DNA from 3 places in the Paenibacillus mesotrionivorans genome. Region 2 is predicted to be linked to each of the others. Evidence: riboswitches for the same ligand, from Rfam matches in the RefSeq annotation. Region 2 holds a riboswitch; each other region holds the start of a gene.
What was found. A riboswitch is a leader RNA that binds a small molecule or an ion and turns the genes downstream of it on or off. The one in region 2 is predicted to bind thiamine pyrophosphate.

Region 1: linked by a shared signal. The riboswitch ahead of ACI1P1_RS19365 (thiamine phosphate synthase) and the one ahead of thiM (hydroxyethylthiazole kinase) in region 2 are both predicted to bind thiamine pyrophosphate.
Region 3: linked by a shared signal. The riboswitch ahead of ACI1P1_RS21415 (acetylornithine deacetylase) and the one ahead of thiM (hydroxyethylthiazole kinase) in region 2 are both predicted to bind thiamine pyrophosphate.

Annotation. Positions count from the first base shown of each region.
Region 1 covers NZ_JBJURJ010000013.1:99,163-104,671, reverse strand. Annotated here, with positions in the region: gene thiH (2-iminoacetate synthase ThiH) at 1-684, opposite strand, end outside; gene ACI1P1_RS19375 (thiazole synthase) at 722-1,492, opposite strand; gene thiS (sulfur carrier protein ThiS) at 1,545-1,748, opposite strand; gene ACI1P1_RS19365 (thiamine phosphate synthase) at 1,745-2,365, opposite strand; TPP riboswitch at 2,528-2,628, opposite strand; gene ACI1P1_RS19360 (iron-sulfur cluster assembly accessory protein) at 2,772-3,074, shown strand; gene ACI1P1_RS19355 (YuzB family protein) at 3,074-3,298, shown strand; gene ACI1P1_RS19350 (hypothetical protein) at 4,035-4,823, shown strand; gene ACI1P1_RS19345 (ABC transporter substrate-binding protein) at 4,874-5,509, shown strand, end outside.
Region 2 covers NZ_JBJURJ010000011.1:140,347-145,855, forward strand. Annotated here, with positions in the region: gene ACI1P1_RS17420 (RCC1 domain-containing protein) at 1-156, opposite strand, end outside; gene ACI1P1_RS17425 (DoxX family protein) at 417-803, shown strand; gene ACI1P1_RS17430 (hypothetical protein) at 921-1,151, shown strand; gene thiM (hydroxyethylthiazole kinase) at 1,255-2,064, opposite strand; TPP riboswitch at 2,147-2,255, opposite strand; gene ACI1P1_RS17440 (cupin domain-containing protein) at 2,321-2,641, opposite strand; gene def (peptide deformylase) at 2,749-3,264, opposite strand; gene ACI1P1_RS17450 (hypothetical protein) at 3,394-4,071, shown strand; gene ACI1P1_RS17455 (guanylate kinase) at 4,123-4,677, opposite strand; gene ACI1P1_RS17460 (histidine kinase N-terminal 7TM domain-containing diguanylate cyclase) at 4,776-5,509, shown strand, end outside.
Region 3 covers NZ_JBJURJ010000015.1:78,748-84,256, reverse strand. Annotated here, with positions in the region: gene ACI1P1_RS21425 (ABC transporter ATP-binding protein) at 1-779, opposite strand, end outside; gene tenA (thiaminase II) at 776-1,447, opposite strand; gene ACI1P1_RS21415 (acetylornithine deacetylase) at 1,444-2,784, opposite strand; TPP riboswitch at 2,865-2,974, opposite strand; gene ACI1P1_RS21410 (Rne/Rng family ribonuclease) at 3,030-4,283, opposite strand; gene ACI1P1_RS21405 (M50 family metallopeptidase) at 4,350-5,264, opposite strand; gene ACI1P1_RS21400 (peptidoglycan DD-metalloendopeptidase family protein) at 5,257-5,509, opposite strand, start outside.

The DNA.
Region 1 (5,509 bases), on a different contig from region 2:
GTACATCCCCAGAAGCGCACCGATATTCACATTCCGGAACCCGGCCTGACACGCCCGCTCAGGGGCCTCCAGGCGGTTGCGGTACACCCGTTTGGGGCCTTTGACGTGGATCTGGCTGTATGTCTCCCGGTGGTACACCTCCTGGTATAAGGTGAGCCCGTCCGCACCCGCCTCCACCAGCTGGCGGTATTCCTCGGTACGGAGGGGGAAGATTTCGATGCTCACAGACGGGAAGAACTCCCGCAGGACATGGACACAATCCACCAGGTAGTCCATGGGCGTCGCCTGGCGGGATTCCCCGGTCAGCATAAGCACATGCTTGAGGCCAGTGGCGGCGATGGTTTCAGCTTCCTTCCGCAGCTGGTCCATGGACAGCCGTTTGCGGGGGAATTCAAAGTCGGCGCTGAAGCTGCAATACGTGCATTTGTTGATGCAGAAATCGGACACATACATCGGGGTAAACAGCTGCATGGCGTATCCGAAGTGGGTTCGGGTCAAACGCTGGGCCTTCTGTGCCATTACCTCCAGAAACGGCTCGGCGGCAGGGGAGAGGAGCGCCAGAAGATCCCGCTCCTCTAGCCGGTCCCGGGATAAGGCCCGGCGGACATCCTGCGGGCCCAGCTCTTTCCATAGCTCTTCATAGGGATAATGCTCAAGCCGTTCCAATATGGGGCCAAAGCTCATGGCCGTCACCTCCTAGAATAATTGGTGGGGAATGCTGTCAGGCCCCCAGGAATCCGGTGAGGGGGGAGGAGGCAGAGGCTGCTTCCGTTACAGGACCCAGTCCGGACAGGTAAGCCTGGCGTCCGGCCCGGACGGCGTCGCGGAAGGCCGCCGCCATTCCCATGGGATCGCGGGCGGTGGCAATGGCCGTATTCAGCAGGACGGCGGAGGCCCCCATCTCCATGGCTTCTGCCGCTTCGGAGGGTCTGCCGATGCCGGCATCCACAATAACGGGAATGTCCATTTCCTCAATCAGGATGCCGATGAGCTCCTTGGTTCTAAGCCCTCTGTTGGTCCCGATGGGGGAGCCCAGGGGCATGACGGCAGCCGCTCCGGCATCACGCATCCTGACGGCGGCGGACAGATCGGGGCTCATGTACGGCAGCACCACAAACCCCTCCTCCGCCAGAATTTCCGTCGCTCTCACCGTTTCCGCATTGTCGGGCAAAAGATGCTTCTGGTCCTTGATCACTTCAATTTTGACCCAGTTGCCCATTCCCGCCGCCTTGGCCAGACGGGCGATGCGAACCGCCTCCTCCGCTGTACGGGCTCCGGAGGTATTGGGTAAGAGCACCATTTCCTTGGGAATATGAGTGAGAATATTCTCCTCCTGGGATGAGGGGTCGACCCGCCTCAGGGCAACGGTAATGACCTGTGCGCCGGAATTGGCGACTACCTCGGGAATGAGTGCGTTCCGGCTGTATTTGCCGGTGCCGATGAACAAACGGCTGGACAGGGCCTGGCCTCCGATATGAAACAAATCCTCCATGGATAAAAACCTCCTTATAATGGGTGGAAAAGGACAGGGCGAAAAAAGGGTGTTACCCGCCGCCTACAACTTGAACCATCTCGATGCAGTCGCCTTCGGTCAAAGCAGTGCCGTCATACTGCCGGCTGTTCAGCACAGCTCCATTCAGCTCCACAATCACCATCGCCCGCCGCCATTGCGGCAAGGCCAGCAAGTCGGCCATACTGGAGCAATCCTCGGGAGTGTGGAAGGGTTGGCCGTTAATCATCAGCATCATGGGAGATCACCTCCTTTTAAAGCTGCGTCGCGGTAGTCCCGGGCGGCCTGTGCAGGATCGGCGGCTGCTCCGATGCCGGAGAGCACTGCATAACCGGCTGCCCCGGTACGCAGCAGCCCGGGAATATGGGCGGGCTGGATGCCGCCCAAGGCTATGACAGGATGATTCCCGCTTAGACGGACGGTTTCCTCCAACAGGCGGAGACCTCGGGGAGGGACACCCGGTTTGCTGGCGGAATCATATACATGGCCAAACAGCACATAGTCGGCGCCCTCTGCGAATGCCTCGGCCGCCTCCTGGGGGGTATGTACAGAAACCCCCACCAGCAGATGGGGCCACCGGGTTTTGACCGTGGAGGGGCGCAGGCTGTGCCAGGCCAGCTGGACTCCGCAGGCTCCCACTGCCAGCGCCACATCCACCCGGTCGTTAATCACAAGCTTGCCCGGGGACACGCCACCCTGCAGGAGATGCAGGGCCCAGGATTCCATTTCGCGGGCGGAGGCAGCTTTATTCCGCAGATGGATGTAATCTACCCACGGGGCAGCCTGGGCGGCCGCATGGAGGGAAGCGCCGAAGTTTCTGCCTCCCGTGATCATATGCAGCTTCGGGGAAGTCACCGGAATCACCGCCTTTCTTTTTGGAGTAGGGAAAATAAAAAAACTGTCCCCTGGAAAAGGGACAGTTTGGAATCGGTGGAATCGGCTCGCCGTTGGCGGAGGACGGTGCGCAGCATCCTGAGAGGATGGTGTTGCTGCCGCAGTCGCGTCGTCGGGTGTAGCCCAATCTCGTTCCCACTTCCCTACGCTGGAATTGCCCAGATCAGGTTCAAAGGGTCCGGATCAACATCCGTCTCAGCCTTGCGGCCCCCCTAGTGTGAATAACTTATGAACTTTTGCTGCACCCATCATAACACAAGGCAGGGCAGGTGGGAAGGGGAACCGGACAACTCCAGTTGCTTCAAAAAAGCATTATCATATACAATGGGGGATGTACAAGCGGATTGCAAAGAAGGAGATGTGGAAGATGAATTGTAAAATTTCCCGCAACGCGGCCAAAAAGATTCTTGAAGAATTGGAGAAGGAAGAAAATAAAGAGCTGAAGCTGAGGGTGTTCGTTACCCATAAGCACGGGGATCATGCCCATTACGGCATGGACCTGGATACACCCAAGGAAAATGATGCGGTGATTGAGACCGACAAGGGAATCACTGTGCTTCTGGACAAAGATGAGCCCCTTCTGGACGGGATCCGCGTCGATTATTTCTACGTGCCTCAGGAAGGCTTCGCCATCACCAATCCCTCCAAAGGAAACACCGGGGATCACTAATGTCCAAGAACAACATCCAAATCTGCGACAAATGCAAGCATACCCGGGTCAAAACACTTCTTCCCAAGCTCGAGAAGCTGTCGCCGGATGCGGATATTAAGGTGGGCTGCAAATCCTATTGCGGCCCCTGCTCCCGCAGCGCCTTTATATTCGTCAACGGGCGGTATGTCACCGGTGCGACCGAGGATGAAGCGGTCGAGAAGGCCAAAAAATTTATTAAATAGAACAAACACTTCAGAATAGAACACACACTTTACAAAAGAACACACACCCAAAAAGTTCTTGTCACCACAGGCGTGGTTGGCAGGGGCTTTTTTGTGTATTCGAAAGTGGGGGGGCCAATCCGGATGTCTGGTTAGGAGGCCAAGCTAATGTTTTTGGGCCGGCACTTGGCGGCAATCGGCGGAAATCCCTCCGGCCCAGCAGCCGCCATCGCTAACGGAACTGTGCGACGCTTAGAGGCCGGAATCCGCCGCTTTGGCGCGCTAACGGAACTGAGAGACTCTTAGCTGGCTCCGGGGGTGCAAATGAAGGGCAAAATGTGCGCTAAGGGACGTTGAGTTCCGTTAAAAATCAAATTGGTCCCTTTTCAGCCGCTAAGAGCTTTTGAGTTCCGTTAGCGGTTGGAGGGGGGGCAAGCCGTTAGCGGTTGCTGAGATCTGGTTTGAGGTGGGTGACCATTAGGGACTGGAGGGGCTGATTTAGACGGCCAAAACATTTTGCGGTTGAAGGGGCTGGTTCTGGAGAGGAGGCCGCTTCTTTCGATCGTCAATCAGAGGCAAATTGAGTCTATCCGGCAATCAAACATCGGCAATCGGCCGCCTCGAAGTGCGCAGCTGGATTTTTTCGGGCCGGAGGGCATCTTTTTATTGACACGAGAGAGTGATAGGCATTATCATTTGATTTGTTTAAATGATAATAATTATCAACCATAGAATGTGGAGCGGAGGTAGGCGATTCATGCAATCCATCGAGCTGTCTACGTACGAGACGATGTTTGGCGTGACGGACAGACGTGCGGACAAGCCGCTTTTGATGCTGGAGCTGGCATGTCTGGCATCCACGGTAGGGGCGGAGGAGTTTGTGGAGGTATATGGCCCCCGGATCAAAGCGAAAAGCCCGGATGTGTGCGCTACCTATTTTGCCTCGTGGCTCGGGCGCTTGGGTGCAGCTGTGGCATATGCCATGTGGCATGACCGGCTGGACCTCCGGCTGACGCCGGAGGGTGTGTTTCTCCAGATGGAAGAGGCCTCCTATGGGGCATCCATGTCCTTCCGGCTGGTTTGTCCCGATCCTGTGACACTCCCGGCCGAAGGGGATGAGGAGCAGATGCTGCAAGGGCTTGCCGCTTTTTATGGCCAAAGCCTCCGTCCGGTGGTGGATGCCGTTGCGGCAGCGGGAGGGGTGTCGCCTGGTGCCATCTGGGCATTGATGGGCTCCGGGCTCCATTATATTCTGGACAAGTGGCGCTCCGAGGAGACAGATCCGGTGCTGAAGGCCAGACTGGAGACTGTGGCGGATATTCTGGTTAACCGGCTGCCGCCGGAGGTGTTCGGGCGTCCGGGTAACCCGTTCCAAATCAAATTCCGGCTGACCCGCAATCTCAAGGGGGACGGCCAGGTGAGGCTGAAGGCCTCGTGCTGTCTTGCCTACAAGACGGATACGGGACACGGTTATTGCTTTGCCTGTCCGAAGATAACCGAGGAGGAGCGGGAGAAGAGACGCGGTGCCGCTGCCAATCATGCATAAATAGCAAGATCACCCGGCGTACGGGTTACATAAATGGGGAGGAATCATTCATGTCTATTTCACTGAAAAAACAAGGGATACTGCTGTCGGCGTTGCTGTCGTTTGCGCTTCTGGCAGCCTGCGGCACATCCAATAACGCTTCACCGGAGCAAACGGGCTCCGCCTCCGGGCAATCTCCGTCTCCGGCTGCCTCCGCTTCAGTGCCTGCCACCAAAACCGTTACACACGCCATGGGCAGCACCGAAATTACCGGTACACCCAAGCGCATTGTGGTGCTGGAATGGACCTATGCAGAGGATTTGATCGCGCTGGGCATTCAGCCTGTGGGAGCAGCGGATACGGCGGGCTACAAGAAGTGGATTACCACCAATGCGGCATTGGGCAATGACGTTGTGGATGTGGGCACCCGCCAGGAGCCGAACCTGGAGGCCATCGCCGCATTAAAGCCGGATCTGATCATTGCCGCCCAGTTCCGGGTTACAGGAAGCTACGACAAGCTGAAGCAGATCGCGCCTACGCTGGCGTTTAATTCCTACCCGGCGGAAGGAACCATGGACCAATACACGGAGATGGAGAATACCTTCAAAACCATCGCCGATCTCACCGGCAAATCCGCCGAGGCGGAAAAGGTGCTGCAGGGCCTTAACCAGGCGTATGACGCAGCCAAAACGAAGCTGAAGGCTGCC
Region 2 (5,509 bases):
TGCAGGAGGGGCGGCTGTAGGAACGGGAGACGGGGCCAAGGATGAGGCTGGGGTCTCCTCCGGCGCTATCCGTTGCTCCCGTTCACATCCGAATAAAAGCGCCCCTGCCAAAATCCATATGATAAATAACGCAGCATATTTGCCAGATTGGACCATGAGGGTAAACCTCCCTCTCTCGGGCTATTTCACGGACAGGACACCCCTGGCCGCTGCTAAGCCCTCTGTTCTACCAATAAAGACGCTTTCATCCACTGGAATGTTTCGGAAGCAGGGATTCTTTCTTTGGATGTACAGGCAGAAAAAATCGCCCACTAAAATATATAATAATTAACTTTACAAAAGTAAGTCGCTCATGCTATTATACTTACATAAAGTAAGTTAATTCAAAAACACAAGATAATCAGGGAGGAATTCTAATGTTGGATGCAGGTTTGTTGATTATACGGTTGGTGGTCGGATTGACCTTGATGGGGCACGGGGCGCAAAAGCTGTTCGGCTGGTTCGGCGGATACGGCCCCAAAGGCACCGGAGGCTGGATGGAATCCATCGGTATGAAACCCGGTGTGGCCATGGCTGTGATGGCCGGATTGTCTGAGCTGGCAGGCGGCCTTCTGTTTGCCGCAGGTCTGTGGCTGCCGGTAGCCGCAGTGCTCATCGCAGGCACGATGCTGGTGGCCATTGTGAAGGTTCACGGCCCCAACGGTTATTGGACCGATAAAGGCGGTTATGAATATAACCTCCTGCTGATTGCAGTAGCAGTGGCTCTGGCCCTGACTGGCCCCGGTCTGTACGCCATCGGCTGATTTGCTGCATAGTGAACGCCGCCTGGGTTATGCCGGGCGGCGTTTTGGCATGCGCATAGAACCTTGGCCGCCAAGCCATAGTATGGGTAAAGATGTGTGTGAAAGGAGGCGGAGAGCTTGTCCCCAGATTTTCAAGAGGAGCAAAAGCACGCAGGCACGGGTTTTCCGGAGGCGGATGCCACTGTAGCGGGCCGCGGGGATGCAGAGGATGACATGGAGGTGGCAGCCTTGACAGGGTTGGCCCAATGGATCAACTGCCAGGGCGACTCAGGAGAAACCGCCGCATTGATGGACCGTCTGAAGGAGGATTTGCCGGGTAAGGTGGAGCGCGGCGGAGAGAAGTCCTGAAGCCATGGTCTTACGCAGGTGCTTCCAACACGAAAAAAAGGCTGTCCCCGTCATGCTCATGACGTTTGGGACAACCTTTTTTTGTGACGGGCTGCTTGCAGGCCTACTCTACCTGAGCCAGGATGGCCGCTTTTTTGACGAAGGCGCCTTCCACCTGATGGAGCTGGTTCAACAGCTCCGTCTGGAAGGTTCCGGGACGGTCGCCGCCGGATACCTTCAGGGCTTCCTCGGCAGCTACGCCATAGTAGGCCAGGGCGGATACCGCCGCCTTGACCAGGTCCTTCTCTACCGCGGCGAAGGCTCCAATCACAGACGTGAGCAGGCAGCCGGTGCCCGTAACCTTGGTCAGCAGGGCGGTGCCGTTGCTGACCTTCCAGGTGACGCTGCCGTCGCTTACGATATCGTCGGCGCCGGTCACTACCACCACGCAGCCCAGCTTCCGGGCTGCCTGGCGGGCCAGCTCCACCGCATCCGCTGCGGTATCGCCTCCGTCCACACCCTTGATCGTGCCGGATTCGCCGATCACGTTGGCGATCTCTGCGGCATTGCCGCGCAGGATGGACACCTTGACCTCGTCCATCATCTTCCGTGCCGTATCCGTCCGGTACGGGGTGGCGCCTGCGCCGACGGGGTCAAAAACCACCGGCACGCCATGAGCGTTGGCCGAACGGCCGGCCACATGCATGGCGTGGACCACGGTTTCATCCAGGGTGCCCATGTTTAGCACCAGGGCACCGGCGATTTTGGCCATATCAGCCACTTCTTCCTTGGCGTACGCCATAACCGGGGATGCCCCCAGCGCCAGCAGCCCGTTCGCCGTAAAGTTGGTCACCACCACATTGGTGATGTTGTGGACCAGGGGCTTCTGCTCCCGTACCTTCATCAGGTTTTGCTCCAGCTCATGTAATTCCATTTTCCGCCAACTCCTCATTATCGGTAGTCCAGCTAGCCGGACGCGTGAACCGCAAAAAAGACGCCTCGCCAATAGCAAAGCGCCTCAAAACGGGCAAGCTCCCTACGCTGGCATGATCCAACAGGTTCCAATGGTAAACGGCGGACAGCCGTACTCTCAGCCCGCTCCTGCGGACTCCCATGCTTCATATGCAATTACGATCATCTTACCAAGAAGGCCTGTGCTTGGCAATGCGAAGCAGCCGTCTTATACAATCCTAGAACTTCACCAGATCCTGACGGATGGGTGTGAAGGTATCCAGCAGTGCGGAGTCCTCCTCCAGCGCTGTCACCCCGTGTTTGGCATTGCTGGGAATGGCGATGGTTTGACCGGCGGATACTTCCGTTTCCTTGCCGTCGATACGGAAGGTAAACCGTCCGCGCAAGCAATAGCTCATCTGCTCATGGGGATGGCTGTGCTCGTAGCCTTCCGCCCCCTTGGCAAAACGCACCTCCATCATCATCAGGCTGCCCACTGCGTTCAGAATACAACGCTTTACGCCCGGCTCCGCATTTTCCCATACTCCGATATTGCTCACTTGTACCTGCCTCCTGTCTATTCTTGCGGCGCACCGCATATCTCTTCTAAGCATACCCATCCTGCCGGGAGATGTCCATAGCTACCCCTTCACCAGGACTCCCCCGGTCAGAGAGGTCTGCTGAGCTTCAGTACCTGCAATAGCGGCACCCGGCCGCTGCCGGATTCATGGAAGAGCCATTGCTCCTGCATGTGGTCGATAAACAGCACCCCGTCCAGATGATCCACCTCATGCTGGATACAGCGGGCCAAATACCCCTCCGCCTCAATAATGACCGTTTCCCCTTGCCGGTTGAGGGTGCTCACCTTTACCCGGTTGGCCCGTTTCACGTTGCCGTAGTAGCCGGGGTAGGACAGGCAGCCTTCGGTTCCCATCTGTTCCCCGCTTTGCTCCAGGATAACCGGATTGATCAGCTCCACCAGACCATCCCCACAGTCCATCACAATGAGTCTGCGCAAAAGACCTACCTGGGGAGCGGCCAAACCCGCCCGGCCGTCAGCCGCATACAGTGTTTCCGCCAAGTCGTCCAGCATCCGCAGCACCCGGGGCGTCAGCTCCTCCACAGGTTTGGCGGTTTTCCGCAGAATGGGATCGCCAAACGGCAAAACCTCTTTTACTGCCATCCTCATACCCCTTTCGTTTGCTCCTGCGCCATATCCTCAATTTCCCTTGTGAAATTGTGCCAACTTATTATAATATTGAAATAATTATAATCACCAAAATTTATTTTCCAGGCGGAAAGGAGTCTTTTTATGAAGAAAAAGCTTTTGGTCACATTCGGAGGAACCCTGCTTCTTTTGGTTGGTATGGCAGCAGGCGCTTTAGCCAGTACGCAGCTTCAGGAAATCCGGGCTTACCTGAATGGAGAGCTGAAGGTTAGATTCAATGGAGAAATTGCCGTTTTGAAGGATGCGGACGGCAACCAGGTTCTTCCCATTACCTACGAGGGCACCACGTATCTGCCTGTCCGGGGAATCGCCAATCTGCTGGAAATACCTGTGAAGTACGATGAGCAAGCCAAAGAGGTCCTTCTGGGCGAGCTTGCGGAAGGTGTTCCGGTTAACCGGGAGGATTTTAACAACACACTCTATTCCAAGGATCCCGCACATACGCAATTCGGTGGCAAAGACTATTCTGAGGTGCTGTACAGCGCACCGGACTCCAATATTAAATATACGGCCTTAAGCCCGGCGGGCAAATATACGAAGCTGGTTCTGCAATTTGCCGCAACAGTCCAGGATGTGGAATCGCTGGAGATCACCGATATTGACAAGAATGCCCTGCTCAAGGAAGTCAAGGGCATTACTCCTTCATCAGGCCTCCAGACCATTGAAGTCACGATCACAGGCGTGAAGAATATTTCCATTCAGGTCAAACAGCCCACAGACGGAGGGTTTATCATTCCGCTTACAACCTCCTACTATCAATAACTGTCACCCGATGCAAATGAACGGCTGTCCATTTCCAGGGCAGCCGTTTTTTTAATCCCATGGTTCCGTCAAAGCGCCTCCAATAGCCTCGATAAAATATAAGGCCTGGTCCAGACGCTGATCGGGGTTGGGGATTATCAGGTCACACCCGAACAGGAGCGAGACCTCTTCTCCATAACTGGCTAACCGCCGCTCCTGCTCCAGAGCGGACAGTCCCCGTTCCGCCAGGCGCCGGGCGCATTGGTCTTTTTCCGCGTAGATGCCAACAAGCAGCACCTTGTCCCCGTAACGCTCCTTTACCTTGCGGGCTCCGAAGGCATCCAGCACCACAGAGTGGGGGGTCACATCCTGAATGGCTGCCGCAACGGATGCCATGGAGGTGCCGTACATATTCCCCTGGTATTCGGTTGTCTCCAGAAGCTCACCGGAGGCGTACATGGCCTTCAGCTGCTCGGCGCTGCCGAAGTAATACTCTCTTCCATGGGTTTCCCCCTCCCGGGGAGGGCGGGAGGTCCAGGTGACGATCCGGGGCAGGCCGAGCTTGGCCTGAAGTGTGCTTTTGCCCGCTGCGCTGGGTCCCTGCAGAACAACTAGCCGATGCGACATGTAACCGCCTCTTTTCCATTCTTATCCCTATATTATACAATAAAAGTACAAAAAAATCGGATATCGTTTTTTTCTCATTCGTCAGGAGGGACCAAGGCTTGAATTCCGAGACCTTTATCTACATCACACTGATTACCACGTCCGGAGCCTTGAACGCGCTCCTCTTTGTGTATGCCTTGTCCGACAAAACCCGCTCACAGGCCATGAGGGCATTTGCTGGCGTTACCGCAACGGCAGCCCTCTATTGCTTCGGAGCGGCACTGCAGCTGGCCAGCACCACCCTCGCCGCGATTAAGGTTTGGATCAGCGTGGCCTATTTGGGCATGGCGTTTTCACCAGTGTTTCTGCTTATTCTGGTCAGTCGCTATACCGGAGTGGACAAATGGCTTTCCCGCAAGATAACCGGACTTCTCTTCGTAATCCCCGCCATAACCTGTTTCCTGGTAGCAACCAATGATCTGCATCACCTCTTCTACAAATCCCTGTATCTGCGGACCGATGCTCCGTCTCCCATGGCGGATATTATCATCGGTCCGTGGTATATCATCCACGGCGCTTATACCTTCGGCAGCATGTTCCTCGGAGCCTGCCTGCTGGTAGGTCAATGGCGGACGGCCTCCAGAGCATACCGGAAGCAGATTTTCACACTGTTTCTGGGGACGATGCTTCCGATTATCGCGTCCTTTTTGTATCTGATGGGAGTGATCCCCTACAATATGGACCCGGTTCCCTTTATCTTGATCTTCACAACCTCCTTGTATGTCTGGGCCATCCGGACCACGGATTTGTTCCAGGTGGTGCCTATCGCCAGAGGCTACGTGTTCGAAAGCAT
Region 3 (5,509 bases), on a different contig from region 2:
ATCGGCGAGGTGCAGGCCACCAGCACACGGTCGGAGAGAAACAGCGCTTCATCCACATCGTGAGTGATGAAGAGAATGGTTTTCCGGTGCTCCTCCCATACCTGGAGCAGCCATTCCTGCATATCCAGTCGGGTCATGGCGTCCAGAGCGCTGAAGGGCTCATCCAAAAGCAGCAGCTCCTGGCCGGCAAGCAGCGTCCGCAGGAAGGAGACCCGCTGCCGCATACCGCCGGACAGCTCGGCGGGCAGGCGGTCGGCGCTTTGCTCCAGGCCGAAGGAGGGCAAAAGCTCCCTTACCCGCCGCCGGGCTTCACCCTTCGGCATTCCCCCTACCTCCAGGCCCAGGGCGGCATTGTCCAGCACGGTGCGCCAGGGCATCAGCCCGTCCCGCTGGGGCATGTAGCCCGCCAGGCCCAGCCGCTTCGGCTTGCCGCGCGGCGGAGCGGTGAGACCTGAGCCTGTTCCGGGTGCCGGTTGGGATGCAACCCCAGCCCCGGCACCGGGTAAACCCGGCTCCCCGCCGGATAACCGAATTTCTCCGGCATCCGGCTCCAACAGCCCGGCGATGAGACGGAACAGAGTGGTTTTGCCCACCCCGCTGGGAGCCAGCAGGGAGACGAACTCCCCTTTTTGGATGGTGAAGGAAAGGTTTTCGAACAACAGGCTGTCCGGGTCAAACCGGTAGGTCAGCCCCCGCACATCGAGAGCCGCCGCTCCGGGACCCTCCGTATACGCAGCCTTCGAAGACCTTGCCTTGCCTTCCTGATCACAATCGGTCATACCGGCCACTCCTCCATCCGGTAGGCCATCTGCCAGAACAGATACTCAAAGCGCGAGGCGGTTACGAACCGCTCCGTCAGCAGCGCCAGCTCCCCTTCTGGAAGCCCCTCGGCCAGCTGGTTCATCAACTCCATACACCATTCATTCAGCTTGGCGAACTCCTCGGAGGCATACATCTCCACCCATTCTCCGTAGAAGGGATGCTCCAATGACCCCGGATGGGCAGCGATGGCAGTGCCAATCTCGCAATAGCTCCATGTACAGGGCAGGAGCGCGGCGGTCAGCTCCGCCAGATTGCCCGCCGCTGCTGCGTTCAGCAGGTAGGACGTATAGGCTGTGGTGACAGGTGCGGGCTTGGTATCCTCCAGCTCCTGCCGGGGAATGCCCAGCCGTTCCGCATACTGGCGGTGCAGCTCCATCTCCACATTCAGCGTGCTGTCCAGAAGCTTGGCAAACAATCCCATGGTGGCAAGATCCTTGGCTTTGATGCTGCCGTAGGCGAACATCTTGGCATATTCCTTCAGATAGGCGTAATCCTGCTTCATATAAAAGGCAAACCGTTCGGTAGCCAGCGTCCCGTCCCGCAGCTCCGTCAAAAAAGGATGCTGATGGCTGGCCTGCCAGATGGTATAGGCTGCGTCATGCAGCGTATCGGTAAACCGTGTCATTGATCTTCTCTCCCTTCGGTTTTGGGGCTGTTGCACCAGACGGCAATAAAACGGAGCAGGCTTTCGGCAAAGGTTAACAGCTCAGCCACGGACACACCCTCGTTCACTCCATGCGCTTCCGACAGAAGCCCCGGCCCGTAGATCGCCGCGGGCACACCCGCTTCCGCCAGCCAGCCTGCGTCAGTAACGGATGGGCTCATGCTGATCTCCGGCTTCCGCCCAGCCGCCTCCTCATGACATCCAGCCAGACAGTCCAAGCCCGGGTGCTGCCGGTCCAGCTCCAGCGAGGGGAAGATTTCCCCCCGGTCCTCAATCATGGAACGCCCGCCCCACTGGAATGTAGGGGGATGCTCCCTCAGCCACGGATCGGCCATGGCCGCATAGCGGATATGTTCCTCGATTTCCCGGGTCACTGCCTGGTAATCCTCATCCGGATAAACATGCACCGTGATCCACAGCCGGCAGCTATCCGCCACAAAAGCGGCATGCCGCCCGCCCTCGATTACGGCGGGATTGATGGTGGTGACTCCCAGCGGGAAGCCGGGATACTGCTTCACTACCGCCCAGTGGCGCTCCAGCTCCTGGAGGCAGCCGATGAGCTTCGCCATCTTCTCGATGGCGCTGGCGCCGAACACACCGCCTCCGGCATGAAGCATGCTAGCCCGCATCCCGTCATGATGCACCTGGGGGCTCTGAACCGTCAGCCAGCCGGTGATAACGCCTCCCTGGCCCTGGATGGCCAGATTGCTGGTGTCCATCACCACCGCATAATCATACCCGTCGGCCAGTCCGCGCTCCGTGATGGAGCGTGTGCCGGCTTCGCCCGCCTCTTCGCCTACGGCGCTTTGGAACTGGAGGTTACCTCCCAATAGGATGCCTTCATCCTTCAAGATGCGGATGGCCAGCAAGGCGGCGGCTAAAGCGCCCTTCATATCCGCCGTGCCCCGGCCAACGGCCCAATCACCGTCCACATGGAGCTTGAAGGGATCACCCAACCATTCCCCGGGCTTTCCCACCTCGGCCACATCCATATGCCCGTTCAGGATCAGGCTGCGGCAGCTGTCCGGCCGGGCTCCCGGCTTGATCCCGACCACCACCGGATCCCCTGGATAAAGCTCCCAGCGGCTGATGCCAAAACCCGCCGCCTCCAGCTCATTAGCCAGAAAATCCTGGGCAACGGCCGTATTCCGGGCAGGAGGGCTGACCGTGGCATATCCCACCAGCCGCTCCAGTATAGCGAGCAGTTCGTCTCTGCTTCCCCTGATCCGCTGAACGGCATGCTGCAGCTTTGCCCCGTCCAGGATTTCCGCCTTTTGCCGTGCTTCCGGTTCTCCCATATGTACGCCCCCTTCGACCTATTTTTTCCAAAAAAATGGATTCTTGGCGCAAGAAAAAACCCTCCGAGAATAGACGAAGGGTGTGGTTTCGTTGTATTCTCTACGCCAGCATTACCTGGTTCAGATTAACGGTCAGGAACAATCGGTTCCAATCTCAGCCGGACTATATCCAGCCCCCGTAAACATATATTCAGTTACATCCACTATACCGGATAGGCGACCGGTTGGCAATTGAAACGTGCGGCTTACGCGTGACCGGGCCTGTGCTTAATCGGCGCCCGACCCGTTCCTCCGCAGCAGGAGCAGGTTTCCGTCAGAAGCTCGTCCAACGCCGGACGGACCTTCTTCCGGGTGATTTCCACCAGCCCCAGCTTGGTCCAGCCCACCACCTGCACCTTGGTGCGGTCCTTCTTCATGCAGGTCTCCAGCTTGTCCGTCACCAGGCGGCGGTGCTTCTCCTCGGCCATATCAATGAAGTCGACAATCACCATACCGCCCATATCCCGCAGGCGCAGAAGCCGGGCAATTTCCTCCGCGGCCTCCATATTGGTTTCGAAAACCGTCTGCTCCAAATCCACGGTTCCCGTGTACTTGCCGGTGTTCACATCAATCACCGTCAGGGCTTCAGTAGGGTCAATCACCAGATAAGCGCCGTTCTCCAGCCAGATCTTACGCTTGTAGGCCCGCTCCAGCTGCTCCTCAATCCCGTAATGCGAAAGCACCGGCTCCGGTCCCTCATACACCTTGACCCGGTCCTGGAGCTCCGGGGCCATGGCACAGATTTGGGCGCCGATCTCGTCGGCGGAACGCCCGTCATCAATAATGAGCTCCTCCACAGAGTCGGAGAACAGATCCCGGACAAGCCGGGGAATCATCCCCAGGTCCCGGTACAAAAGCGCCGGCGCTTCAGCAACGTCTGCCCGTCGTACCAGGCTGGCCCAGATGTCGCTTAAGATGGCCATATCCTTTTGCAGGGACTCCTGGCATTCATTCTCGGCCACGGTGCGGATAATAATCCCGTCCTCCGGTGGTTTGATCTGCATGCCGATCTGCTTCAGCCGGGCCCGCTCCGGCTCGGACTCAATCTTGCGGGAGACCGCCACATAATCCGCATGTGGCAAAAGCACCAGCCAACGCCCCGGCAACGTAAAGTGGGTGGTCACCCGGGCGCCCTTGGTGCCCAGCGGCTCCTTGCGCACCTGGACCAGGATTTCCTGGCCTTCCCGCACCAGCTCGGTGATGGAGGGTTTGACCTTGGGTTTCTTCTCCAGGTGAACCGGCAGCAAATCATCAATATAGAGAAACGCATTCTTGCGCAATCCGATATCCACAAACGCCGCCTGCATCCCCGGCAGCACGTTCACAACCTTGCCCTTGTAGATATTGCCGGCCCGTTCCCCTTCCGCCGGCTGCTCCACGAAAAACTCGGCCAGCCTTCCGTCCTCCATCAACGCAACGGAGCTGGCGCCGGACTCATAACGAACCACAATCCTTTTCAATACGCTATTCACCTCATTGCCTGTTTCTCCATGTAGATATTGTAGCATAAGAGGAATGTGACCACACTAACCGATTTTTTCCCCCTTGCCGCGGCTTCGCCCGGGTCCTATTCCCCCACGGCCTCCCGGCGGGCCGGACATCCGGGACAGATACGCCCGCAGCAGCCTGTCCTCCGGGCATACCTGCAGCACGTCTCCCGTCCGGTCCACAATATACAAGAGATGATGCCGCTCCCGCTTGAAGCGGCGCAGCACATGGGCGGGCTCCTGGTCGAAGGGCACCACCAGCATCTGGGGAGGGTGACCGGCCCGCTGCATCCTGAGGCAGCTTGCCTCCCGGCTAACCAGAAACCGGAAGAATTGATAAGGCAAATGCTTGATGCTGTACCAGTTGCTGAAAAACAAAAACAGCCCGATAGCCAGCAGATTCAGATGGATGCCCCCTGCGGCATAACGCGCCAGCGCTGCAATCACCATAGTCAGAGACAGCAGCAGGCTGGTATGCAGGACCGCCGACAACACCTTGTGGTAGGGCAGCAGATAGCTGAGCATGCCGAGCAACAGCTTCCCGCCATCCAATGGAAGAACCGGAAGCAGATTGAATAGCCCGATCATCAGGTTTGCCTGCAGGAAATATGCCCAATAATCCGCCGATTGTCCCGGTCCCCATTCCAGCATCAAGAGGGCAAAAGCGGCCATCCACGCATTCTGCAGAGGTCCGCACAGCGCCACCACCATCTCTTCCTTGGCCGGAACATTGGCAGACTCCTCCATCTCGGCCACACCGCCGAAGGGCAACAGCTGAACCCGCCTGATCCGCCAGCCGTAGGCCTTTGCTGCGGCAACATGGCCCAGCTCATGGATGGTTACTACCCCGAATAAGGTCAGCATTTCCGCGAAGTAGCCCGTCCACACGGAGAACAGCATCAGGATGAGGAACAACGGATGAAGCCTGTATACAATACCTCCCCATCTAATCAAAGGTTACCACATCCAGGGGATCGATGAATCGCTCATCCTTCATAACCGCCAGATACACATTGGCTGAAGCGGCCTCCATCTCTGCCAGGGCATGACTGATGACCTCTCCGGCCTTGACCCAATCCCCGGTTTGCCACTGGGCCGGCTTCAGCCCGCCGTAAGAAACCCGCAGCCCGCCGGAATGGCGGATGGTCACCAAATAGCCGAAGCCCTCCTTCGGGCCGGCGAATTCCACTCTGCCCTGA